DNA from 2 places in the Sphingopyxis sp. YF1 genome. Region 2 is predicted to be linked to the other one. Evidence: predicted binding sites of a transcription regulator. Region 2 holds the regulator's gene; the other holds the start of a gene.
What was found. The regulator LexA, encoded in region 2, represses DNA repair genes until DNA is damaged. The targets are predictions, from matches to a motif close to GTTCCNCNCTTGTTCT.
Positions count from the first base shown of each region.

Region 1: a site for LexA is predicted at 1,931-1,946, ahead of recA (recombinase RecA). Genes of this name have one in related genera too.

Region 1 is NZ_CP033204.1:1,123,193-1,128,431, forward strand. It holds gene EAO27_RS05480 (response regulator) at 1-1,553, shown strand, start outside; gene EAO27_RS05485 (response regulator) at 1,546-1,899, shown strand; gene recA (recombinase RecA) at 2,023-3,096, shown strand; gene EAO27_RS05495 (agmatinase family protein) at 3,217-4,053, shown strand; gene EAO27_RS05500 (glutathione S-transferase) at 4,066-4,713, shown strand; gene EAO27_RS05505 (hypothetical protein) at 4,721-5,239, shown strand, end outside.
Region 2 is NZ_CP033204.1:1,750,021-1,755,259, forward strand. It holds gene moaC (cyclic pyranopterin monophosphate synthase MoaC) at 579-1,052, shown strand; gene EAO27_RS08495 (molybdopterin molybdotransferase MoeA) at 1,049-2,239, shown strand; gene lexA (transcriptional repressor LexA) at 2,305-2,997, shown strand; gene EAO27_RS08505 (ComEC/Rec2 family competence protein) at 2,951-5,098, opposite strand; gene gltX (glutamate--tRNA ligase) at 5,190-5,239, shown strand, end outside.

The DNA of each region.
Region 1 (5,239 bases), 630 kb from region 2:
ACGAGGAGATCGGCGTCACCGACCGCGGCACCGCGCAGACCTATGTCGAGACCCTGCTGTCGCTGCTGCCCTTCGGGCTGGCGATGGTCGATCGCGACGGGCGTTTCCTTTACATGAACCGCGCCTTCGTCCGCGCCGCCGGATTGTCCGAGGGGAAGATGCCGCGCTATCCGGGCGACATAGTCGTGCGCGAGGACAAGGGGCCGCTCGCCGACATGGTCCGCCGCCACAGCAGCGGGCAGCAGGTCGGCGGCGACCTGTCGATCCGGCTCGCGGCACAGGGCGACGAGCCCGTGTCGATGCGCATCGTCGGGGTGCGCGGGCTGGGCGAGGCGGCGGTGCTGCTCAGCCTCAAGGATTCGAGCGAGGAATCGCGGCTCAAGCGCCAGGTCGCGCAGGCGTCGAAGATGCAGGCGGTGGGTCAGCTCGCCGGCGGTGTCGCGCATGATTTCAACAATATATTGACCGCGGTGCTCGGCAGCTGCGACCTGATGCTGATGCGCCACACGCCGGGCGACAGCGATTATGACGATATCCAGCAGATCCGCAGCAACGCCAATCGGGCCGCGAGCCTGACGCGGCAACTGCTCGCCTTCTCGCGCCAGCAGACGCTGCGGCCGCAGATCCTGCAACTGCCCGACGTGATTTCGGAAGTGTCACACCTGCTCAAGCGGCTGATCGGCGAGACGGTGCAGCTGTCGGTGCGCCACGGGCGCGGGCTGGGGGCGGTGCGCGCCGATCCGGGGCAGCTCGAACAGGTGATCATCAACCTCGCGGTCAACGCGCGCGATGCGATGCCGGGCGGCGGCACGCTGACGATGGAAACCTATCCGGTGAGCTCCGCCGACGTCCGCGCGATGGGCAGCGAGATCATGCCGCCCGCCGACTACAGCGCCCTGAAGGTCAGCGATACCGGTGGGGGGATTCCCGCCGATGTGCTCCCCAAGATTTTCGAACCCTTTTTCACGACCAAGGACGTCGGCAAGGGCACCGGGCTCGGGCTGTCGACCGTCTATGGAATCATCAAGCAGTCGGCGGGATTCATCTTCGCCGACAGCAAGCCGGGCGAGGGGGCCAGCTTCACCATCTATCTGCCCGTCCACCGCGCCGAGAGCGGGGCGAGCGTCGCACCGCCGCCGCCGGTGAAACCGAAGAAGAGCCAGTGGGGAACGGGTACGGTGCTGCTCGTCGAGGACGAGGACATGGTGCGCGCGGTCGCCGAACGGGCGCTGGCGCGCGCGGGCTATACGGTGGTGACCGCGTCGCAGGGCGAGGAGGGGCTCGAACGTTTTGCCGCGATGGATAAGGTCGACCTGATCATCAGCGACGTGATGATGCCGACGATGGACGGGCCGACGATGGTGCGCGCGCTTCGCGCGAAGCAGCCGACGCTGCCCGTATTGTTCATGTCGGGCTATGCCGAGGAACAATTGCGCCAGTCGATCGATATTGCCGATGTGTCCTTTCTTCCCAAACCCTTCTCGGTCGCACAACTGACCGAAGCGACCTCGGCGGCGCTCGACGCCGCGGCGCAGCGAGCGGCGCATGGCTGACGCGCGCCGTATCCTGCTCGTCGAGGACGACGTGCTGATCGCGATGATGCTGGTCGACATGTTCGACGCGCTGGGCTTTCCCGAGCCCGCGCAGGCCGCGAGCGTCGCCGATGCGCTCGCGGTGCTCGATGCCGAGCCGATCGCGGCGGCGCTGATCGACATCAACCTCGGCGAGGCGAAAGGCTGGCCGGTCGCCGACGCGCTCGCCGCGCAGGACATTCCCTTCGCCTTCACATCGGGCGGCGGCGATGTGATCCCGCCGGCGCATGCGCATCGCAAGCTGGTGTCGAAGCCGTTCCGGCTGAGCGAGATCGAGACGGTGCTCAACGAATTTTTCGCCGGATAACCGGGTTTCGGGTGGTAGGGGAACAAATTTCGTTCCCCTCTTGTTCCTGTAGAACAAATGTCGTACACAGGTGCGGCGTTGCGATGCTTCTGCCTTCGCTCTAGAGCAGGAAAGGGACGGCAAATGGCCGGACAATTGTCACTCGTCGAATCGGGGAAATCAGTGAACAGCACGGACAGGCAGAAGGCGCTCGACGCCGCATTGGCGCAGATCGACCGCGCCTTCGGCAAGGGCTCGGTGATGAAGCTCGGATCGAAGGAAGCGATGCAGGTCGAGGCGATCTCGACGGGTTCGCTCGGGCTCGACATCGCGCTGGGCGTCGGCGGCCTGCCGCGCGGCCGCGTCATCGAAATCTATGGTCCCGAAAGCTCGGGCAAGACGACGCTCGCGCTGCACACGCTGGCCGAGGCGCAGAAGACTGGCGGCACCGTCGCCTTCGTCGATGCCGAACATGCGCTCGACCCGGTCTATGCGCGCAAGCTCGGGGTGAACATCGACGAACTGATCGTGTCGCAGCCCGATACGGGCGAGCAGGCGCTCGAGATCGTCGACACGCTGGTGCGTTCGAACGCGATCGACGTGCTGGTGGTCGACTCGGTCGCCGCGCTCGTTCCGCGCGCCGAAATCGAGGGTGAGATGGGCGACAGCCACGTCGGGCTCCAGGCGCGTTTGATGTCGCAGTCGCTGCGCAAGCTCACCGGTTCGATCAGCCGCTCGCGCTGCATGGTGATCTTCATCAACCAGCTGCGCATGAAGATCGGCGTGATGTACGGCAATCCCGAGACCACGACGGGCGGCAACGCGCTCAAATTCTACGCGTCGGTGCGCCTCGACATCCGCCGCACCGGGCAGATCAAGAATGGCGACGAGATCGTCGGCAACACGACGCGCGTGAAGGTCGTCAAGAACAAGGTCGCGCCGCCGTTCAAGCAGGTCGAATTCGACATCATGTACGGCCAGGGCATCTCGAAGATCGGCGAAATCCTCGACATCGGCGTCAAGGCCGGCCTCGTCGAGAAAGCCGGCGCGTGGTTCAGCTATGACTCGATCCGCATCGGACAGGGCCGCGAAAATGCCAAGAATTTCCTGACCGAAAATCCCGAACTGCGCGAACGGCTCGAAGCCGCGATCCGCGGCCGTACCGACGCGGTGGCCGAGGAGATGATGGCGGGTCCCGACGACGGCGACGATATCTGACGTGATCCGGCCGGTTCGCGCTCGCGCGACCGGCCGGGCAACGGCGGCGGGCTCCTTGCCCCTTGGGTCTGCGCCCTCTCGCGGACCAGCCCGCCTGCCGTTGATCCTTGCGCGGGGGCCTTGAGCGGCTACAAGCACGCGATGCCCGCGATCCGCCTCTTCGGCCTGCCCACCGACGTCAACAGCAGCTTCGAGCGCGGCGCTGCTGCGGGGCCGGCGGCGATCCGGACGCAGCTATGGAGCGACCGCGGCAATCGGGCGAGCGAGCTGGGCGCCGAACTCGGGACCGACATCGCTTTCGCCGACGACGGCAACCTGCCGCTGACCGAGGATGTCGCGCGCGACGATGCCGCAATCCGGCGCCATGTCGTGATGACGTACGAAAATGGCGAAGTGCCACTCGCGCTCGGCGGCGATCATGCGGTGACCTTTCCGCTCGTCACGGCGGCGGCGACCTGCTTCGGGCCGCTCAACATCCTCCATATCGACGCGCATCCCGATCTTTACGACGATTTCGGCGGCAATCCGCGCAGCCATGCGTCGCCCTTCGCGCGCATCTGCGAGGCGGGGCATGCGGCGCGGCTGGTGCAGGTCGGCATCCGGACGCTCAACGCCCATTGCCGCGAACAGGCGGCGCGTTTCGGGGTCGAGATCGTCCCGATGACGGGCTTCACGCCCGATGCGGTGCCGGTGCTGCGCGGCCCGCTCTATGTCTCGATCGACCTCGACGGCATCGATCCGTCGGCAGCGCCGGGTGTCGCACACCCCGAACCCGGCGGATTGACGGTACGCGAACTGCTCGCGGTCCTCCACAAGCAGACCGCGCCGATCGTCGGCGCCGACATCGTCGAGCATCACCCCGGCCGCGACGTCGGCGACGTCACCGCGATCCTCGGCGCCAAGCTGGTGCGCGAGCTCGCGGCGCTGATCGACCGCAACGGACCGTGGCGGGATTAAGAGGAGAGCGACATGCACCTGATCGTCCACCACCTCAACAACAGCCGCTCGCAGCGCATCCTGTGGCTGCTCGAGGAAATCGGCGCGCCCTATGCGATCCGCCACTATCAGCGCGACGCGGCGACCAATCTGGCGCCCGCCGAACTCAAGGCGATCCATCCGCTCGGGAAATCGCCGCTGCTCGAGGTCGTCGATGATATGGCGGCGGCTGGGCACGGACGCGTGATCCAGGAATCGGGCGCGATCGCCGAATATCTGTGCGAACATCATGACGGTCAGGCGCTCGTTCCCGCGCGCGGCACCGACGATCACATCCGCCACCTCGAACTGATCCATTTTGCCGAAGGGTCGGCGATGACCCCGATCATTCTCAACCTTTATCTCGGGCGCCTCGGCGACGCCGCCGCGCCGGTCAAGCCGCGGATCGACGAGCAACTCGATGCCCATTTCCGCTACCTTGACGGCGAGCTCAACGATGCCGGCAATTTTATCGGCGATCGCCTGTCGGTCGCCGACATCATGCTGAGCTTCCCCGCCGAGGTCGCGGCGATGGGCGGCGCGGGGCGCTATCCCAGGCTGGCGGCCTTCGTGGCGGCGATGCACGCGCGTCCCGCATGGCAGGCGGCACGTGCGAAGGGTGGGGCCTATTTTGTCTTTTGATCCCGTCATGCGCGCGGCCGCCCTCGCCTGCCTGCTGGGCTTCGCGGCTCCGGCCGCGGCCGAGGTTCCGCCGCTGGGCGCCGAGGTCGAGCGCGTCGTCCATCCGCCCGCCACGGCGAATACCGCAAACAACGCCGCGCCGACGGCGGCCGACGAGGCCGAGGCGATGGGCCGGATGGCGGCCTATACGATGGCGCTCGCGCGACGCGATTTCGCGTCGGCCTATGCAATGCTGCGGCTGTCGTTCCAGGCCGCGAACCCGCGGATCGAGTGGGAAATGAACCTGCGGAAACGCGAGGCTTTATGGGCCGACGGGACCCTCCGTATCCTGCGCCTGAGCTGGTACCACGATCCCGCCGGACAGCCGCCGGGGCTCTATGCGGCTTTCGATTTTCGTGGCGATCGGGCCGACGGGACGATGGATTGCGGCTATGTCGTCGTGCACCGGTCGGCGCCGGGGTCGGCCTTCACCGTCGTGCGGACCGATGCATCCGAAGTGCCGCCCGAGCTGATCGAGGACGGGGTG
Region 2 (5,239 bases):
TCTCGCTACCCCTCCCGCCTGCGGGAGGGGGAATCAGATCAATCCTTAGGCGTCAGCAATCGGTCGCTTTCTGCCAATCTTCCGTGTCGCGTAGCGATGGGGAGGGGGACCGCTGCCGCAGGCGGTGGTGGAGGGGCCGCAACGCTGCGTCCTTCGCCCCTCCGTCAGCGCGGCGCGCTGCCACCTCCCCATGGCCTGCGGCCACAGGGAGGATCACCGATGTCCGCAACCGGTCGAAAGCGGTCATTCATGCCAATCCAGATCGAATGACCGGAAATGACCGAATCCAGCCCTCCGTGAACCCCGGCGAAAGCCGGGGTTCATTGCAGAAAAAACGCCGGGTTCGTGCCGGCATTCTGGGCCCCGGCTTTCGCCGGGGTGCACATCATCCAACGCCCGCAACCGGCCGCAAGCCGCCGATCAAGGTGGTGAACCGCGGTGAACCACCATGCGTCGCAGAGCCAGCCTCGCTCCTCCCACCGACACGGGGCGGGAGAGGACGATGATGAGACCGTTTTCGGTGATGCCGCACCGATCGCCCTTGCCTTTCGCATCCCGCCTTGCTTCGCTGGCGGACGATGGCAAAGACCCCGACTCATCTCGACGACACCGGCGCTGCGCATATGGTCGATGTCGGCGCCAAGCCCGCGACCGCGCGCCGCGCCGTCGCGGCGGGGCGCATCACCATGTCGGCCGAGGCGCTCGATGCGATCCGGGCCGGCAACGCCCCCAAGGGCGATGTGCTGTCGACCGCGCGCATCGCCGGGATCATGGCCGCAAAGCGCACGTCCGACCTTGTCCCGCTGTGCCACCCGCTCGCGCTCAGCAAGGTCGGAATCGATTTTACCTGGCTCGACGACGGGATCGGCGTCACCGCGACCGCCGCGACCACGGGCCCGACGGGGGTCGAGATGGAAGCGCTCACCGCCGCCTCGGTCACGCTGCTCACGCTCTATGACATGGCGAAGGCGCTCGACCGCGCGATGGTGATCGAGGGACTTCGCCTGCTCGAAAAGAGCGGCGGGCGTTCGGGCGACTGGCGCGCCGCATGAGCGCATGGCTGCCGGTCGAAGAGGCGCAGACGCGGCTGCTCGCGCTCCGCCCCCCACTGCTACCAGAAAATGTCGATTGTTCCAAAGCGTTTGGCCGCTATCTTTCAGGCGATATCGCGGCAGGGCGCGACCAGCCCGCCGCGGCGCTGTCGGCGATGGACGGCTATGCGATCCGCTTCGACGACCTGCCCGGCCCATGGGCGATTGCGGGTGAGATTCCCGCAGGCGCGGTGCCGCATCAACCGCTCGCTCCGGGCGCGGCGATGCGCATCTTCACCGGCGCCCTGCTCCCCGACGGCGCCGATACCGTGGTGATCCAAGAGGATGTCGCCGCCGACGGCGCGACATTGAGGCTGACCTGCGACGGCCCCGCCACCCGCGGCCAGCATGTTCGCGGCCGCGCGGGTGATTTCGCCGCGGGCACGCCGCTCCTGTCCGCCGGCACGCGCATTACCCCCGGCGCGATCGCCGCGGCGATCATGGGCGGCGCGGCGCAGATCGCGGTGGGGACCTGCCCGCGCGTCGCGATCCTCACCACCGGCGACGAACTCGTGCCGCCGGGGCGTCCCCTCGCCCCCGGGCAGATCCCCGACAGCAACGGCGCGATGCTCGCCGCGATGCTCGCCGGCGCGCCCGCCGTGGTCACGCCGCCGCTCCACGTCGGCGACGATCGCCGCGTCATGGCCCGGGTTCTGGGGGATCTGGCGCGCCATCATGACGTCATCGTCACCGTCGGCGGTGCGTCGGTCGGCGATCACGACCATGTCCGCGGCGCGCTCGACGACGCCGGGGGACGGCTCGACTTCTGGAAGATCGCGATGCGTCCGGGCAAACCGCTGATCGCGGGCACGATCGGCGACGCCCTGCTGCTCGGGCTTCCGGGCAATCCCTCGTCGGCTTTCGTTACGGCGACGCTGTTCCTGCTCCCGCTCGTCCGCCACCTCGCGGGCGCGCGCGACCCGCTGCCGGTCATCCGCCACGCGCCGCTCGCCGCCGCGCTAGGTCCGGGCGGCGGGCGGCGCGACTATCTGCGCGCCCGCCTCGCCGGCGGGATGCTCGAGCTTCTGGACAGCCAGGACAGCGGGCAGACGCGGCCGCTCGTCGCTGCCACCGCGCTGGTTCTTCGCGAAATCGGTGCCGCGCCGCGCGCCGCGGGTGATCTCGCGGCCTACATCGACATCGCTTGACAAGTTCCGCTCTGTTCCACTATCGTTCCCCTTATGTCCGATGCCGGCATCATGGAGAACGCCCGATGTTGACCGCCAAGCAGCATGAACTGCTTCACTTCATCCAGCAAAAGCTCGACGCGAGCGGCATTTCGCCGTCGTTCGAGGAGATGAAGGAAGCCCTCGGCCTCAAATCCAAATCGGGAATCCATCGTCTTATCAGTGCCTTGGAAGAACGCGGCTTCCTTCGCCGCCTCCCCAACCGCGCGCGCGCGCTCGAAGTGGTCAAGCTGCCCGAGGGTGGCAAGACCGCCCATGCCGCCGTGCGCAACGATAGCGACAATGTCGTGCCACTGCGCAAGCCCGCCCCGCAGCTCAAACCGATCGCCGCGAACGACGTGATCGAGGTGCCGCTGCACGGCAAGATCGCCGCGGGTGTGCCGATCGAGGCGTTCGAGGATCACAATAATCTCGCGGTGCCCGCGGCACTGCTCGGTTCGGGTGAGCATTATGCGCTCGAAGTGTCGGGCGATTCGATGGTCGAGGCGGGGATTTTCGACGGCGACTATGCCCTGATCCAGAAAGCGAGCACCGCGCGCGAGGGCGACATCGTCGTCGCGCTCGTCGACGGGCAGGATGCGACACTCAAATATTTCCGTCGCGAAGGTCGGATGATCCGGCTCGACCCGGCGAACAGTGCCTATGAACCGCAGCGCTACGAAGCCGAACGCGTCATCGTCCAAGGGCGGCTGTCGGGACTGCTTCGTCGTTACCACTGACCTGCGGCGGGCGCCGCCACGGATGCGCGTCGCCCGGGTCCAGTGCGCCGACGGCGCGCGGGCGCTGGCCCAGGTAGAGCGCCAGCCCGCCGGTCTGCGGCAGTGTGTCGCGATCGATCGTCAGCCAGCGGCCGGCGCATTCGCGCGGCAGCCAGCGCTCGCTGATCACCACGTCGGCGGCGGCGCAGGCCGCGGCCATGTCGGCTCCCTCGATGCGGTCGCGTCCGCGCGCGGCAAGGATGATCCGCCCGCGCTGTGTCCAGCGGCAGAAATCGCGGTTGCACGCGACATGGTCGAGATCGGCCAGCGCGACGAGCGGCGCGTCGATCCCCGCCGCCTCGGCCAGCGCATCGCGCGCATAGTCGCCGGCGCGGTCGCGCAGCAGGGCGTAGCTGCCGTCGGGGAGCGCCGCGGCGATATGACGTCCGTCGCCGGTGACCAGCAGGTCGGGACGCGGCTGGACGAGCAGCACCGCCATCCCCGCGATCAGCGGCACGAGCCCCGCCCGGCGCCAGCGCGTCTGCCAGAGCAGCATCCATAGTCCGCCGAACACCGCAAGCGCGAAACCCCACGCGGGAAACCGCGGCAGCGTCGCGACTGCGCCCGGGGCGTCCGCGACGCGGTGCGCGAGCGCGATCAGGCCGTGCAGCGCCTGTTCGGCGACCCACCAGAAGGGCGCCCCCAGCCCGACAGCATCGAAGATCAGGCCGAGCGCCTCCGCGGGCATGATCACAAAGGTCGTCAGCGGGATTGCGACGACATTGGCCAGCGCGCCGTAGAGCCCGGCCTTGTGGAAATGGAAGAGCGCGATCGGCGCCAGCGCCACCTCGACCACGAGTCCGGTGATCAGCAGCCCTGCGATCGCGCGCGCCAGCCGGAGGGGCCAGGGCTCGTCGCGCCGCATCAGAAAGCCGCGCATCGCGCGCGCCTGGTGCAGCGCGATGATCGCGGTGACCGCGGCGAAGCTCAGCTGGAAGCTCGGCCCTGCGAGCGCCTCGGGGCGCCAGACGAGCACGAGCAGCGCCCCCGCCGCGACGAGCCGCAGCGTCAGCGCCTCGCGCCCGAGCAGAAAGGCGACGAGCACGAGCAGCGCCGCGATGAACGAGCGCAGCGTCGGCACCTCGCCACCCGCGAGCAGCGTATAGCCGCCGCCCGCCAGCGCGGCGAACGCGGCAGCGAGCGGCAGTACGAGCCCCCTGAGCGCGAGCCAGCGGCTGAACGCGAGCAGCCGCATCGCGAGCAGCATCGCGAAACCGACCACCGCGGTGACGTGCAGCCCGCTGATCGACAGGAGGTGCGCGAGCCCGCTGCGCCGCATCGCTTCCTCGTCGGCGGGGTCGATCGCGCCGCGGTCGCCGGTGACGAGCGCCGCCGCGATGCCCCCCGCCGACCCGTCGACGCGGCCGTGGATATGCCCGGTCAGTCGCGCGCGCAGCGGCGGCGCCCCGCGCCCCGCCTCCGGCGCACGGCCGATCGTACCGAGCACGGTGCCGACCGCGCCGAGCCGGTCGAACCACGCCCGCTGGGCAAAATCATAGCCCCCCGGCAGGCTGGCGGTCGGCGGTGGCATCAGCCGTGCGCGCAGCCCGACCCGTTCGCCCGGCGCCACATCGCCCGCTTGCCCTATGGTCGCGGTAAGGCGCAGCCGCGGCGGCAGGTCGGTGCGCGCCAGCGGCAGGGCGATCAGCCGCACCTGCTCGCGCGCCGGCAACGCCTCGACGCGCTCGACGCGCGCCGAAAATTCGGTGGTCAGCGGCTGGACAAGCACCGGCGCGGCGACCCACAGCGCGCGTACCCAGATCAGCAGCAACCCCGTCGCGGCGACCGCGCAACCGATCGCGACCGTACGGCCCAGCCGCCGCCGCCAGCCGAGCAGCCACCCGGCGAGCATGCCCGCGCCGAGGAGGAACAGCGCGCCGGTCCAGTGCCATGCGGTCGGCAGCGCGAACCACGCCGCGATCCCCGCGCCCAGCGCGACGGGCAACCAGAGCGCGATCCGTTCGCGCTCGGCATCGAGCCGGGTTTCGAGCCAGTCGGCGCACCGCCGCAGCGCCGCGGCGATGCCGGTCGCAATGGGCGTTTGAAGCGGCCTTGTCGCCATGCTAGGGGCACCCCCGAACCCCGCCCCGGCCTCCCTGCCGGGGCCGGCAAAGTGAGTGAAAGAGGCCTTGGTGGCAACCGAAAATCAAGCAATCGCAGGCGAAGCGACCGGCGCCGACGTGGTGACGCGTTTCGCGCCCTC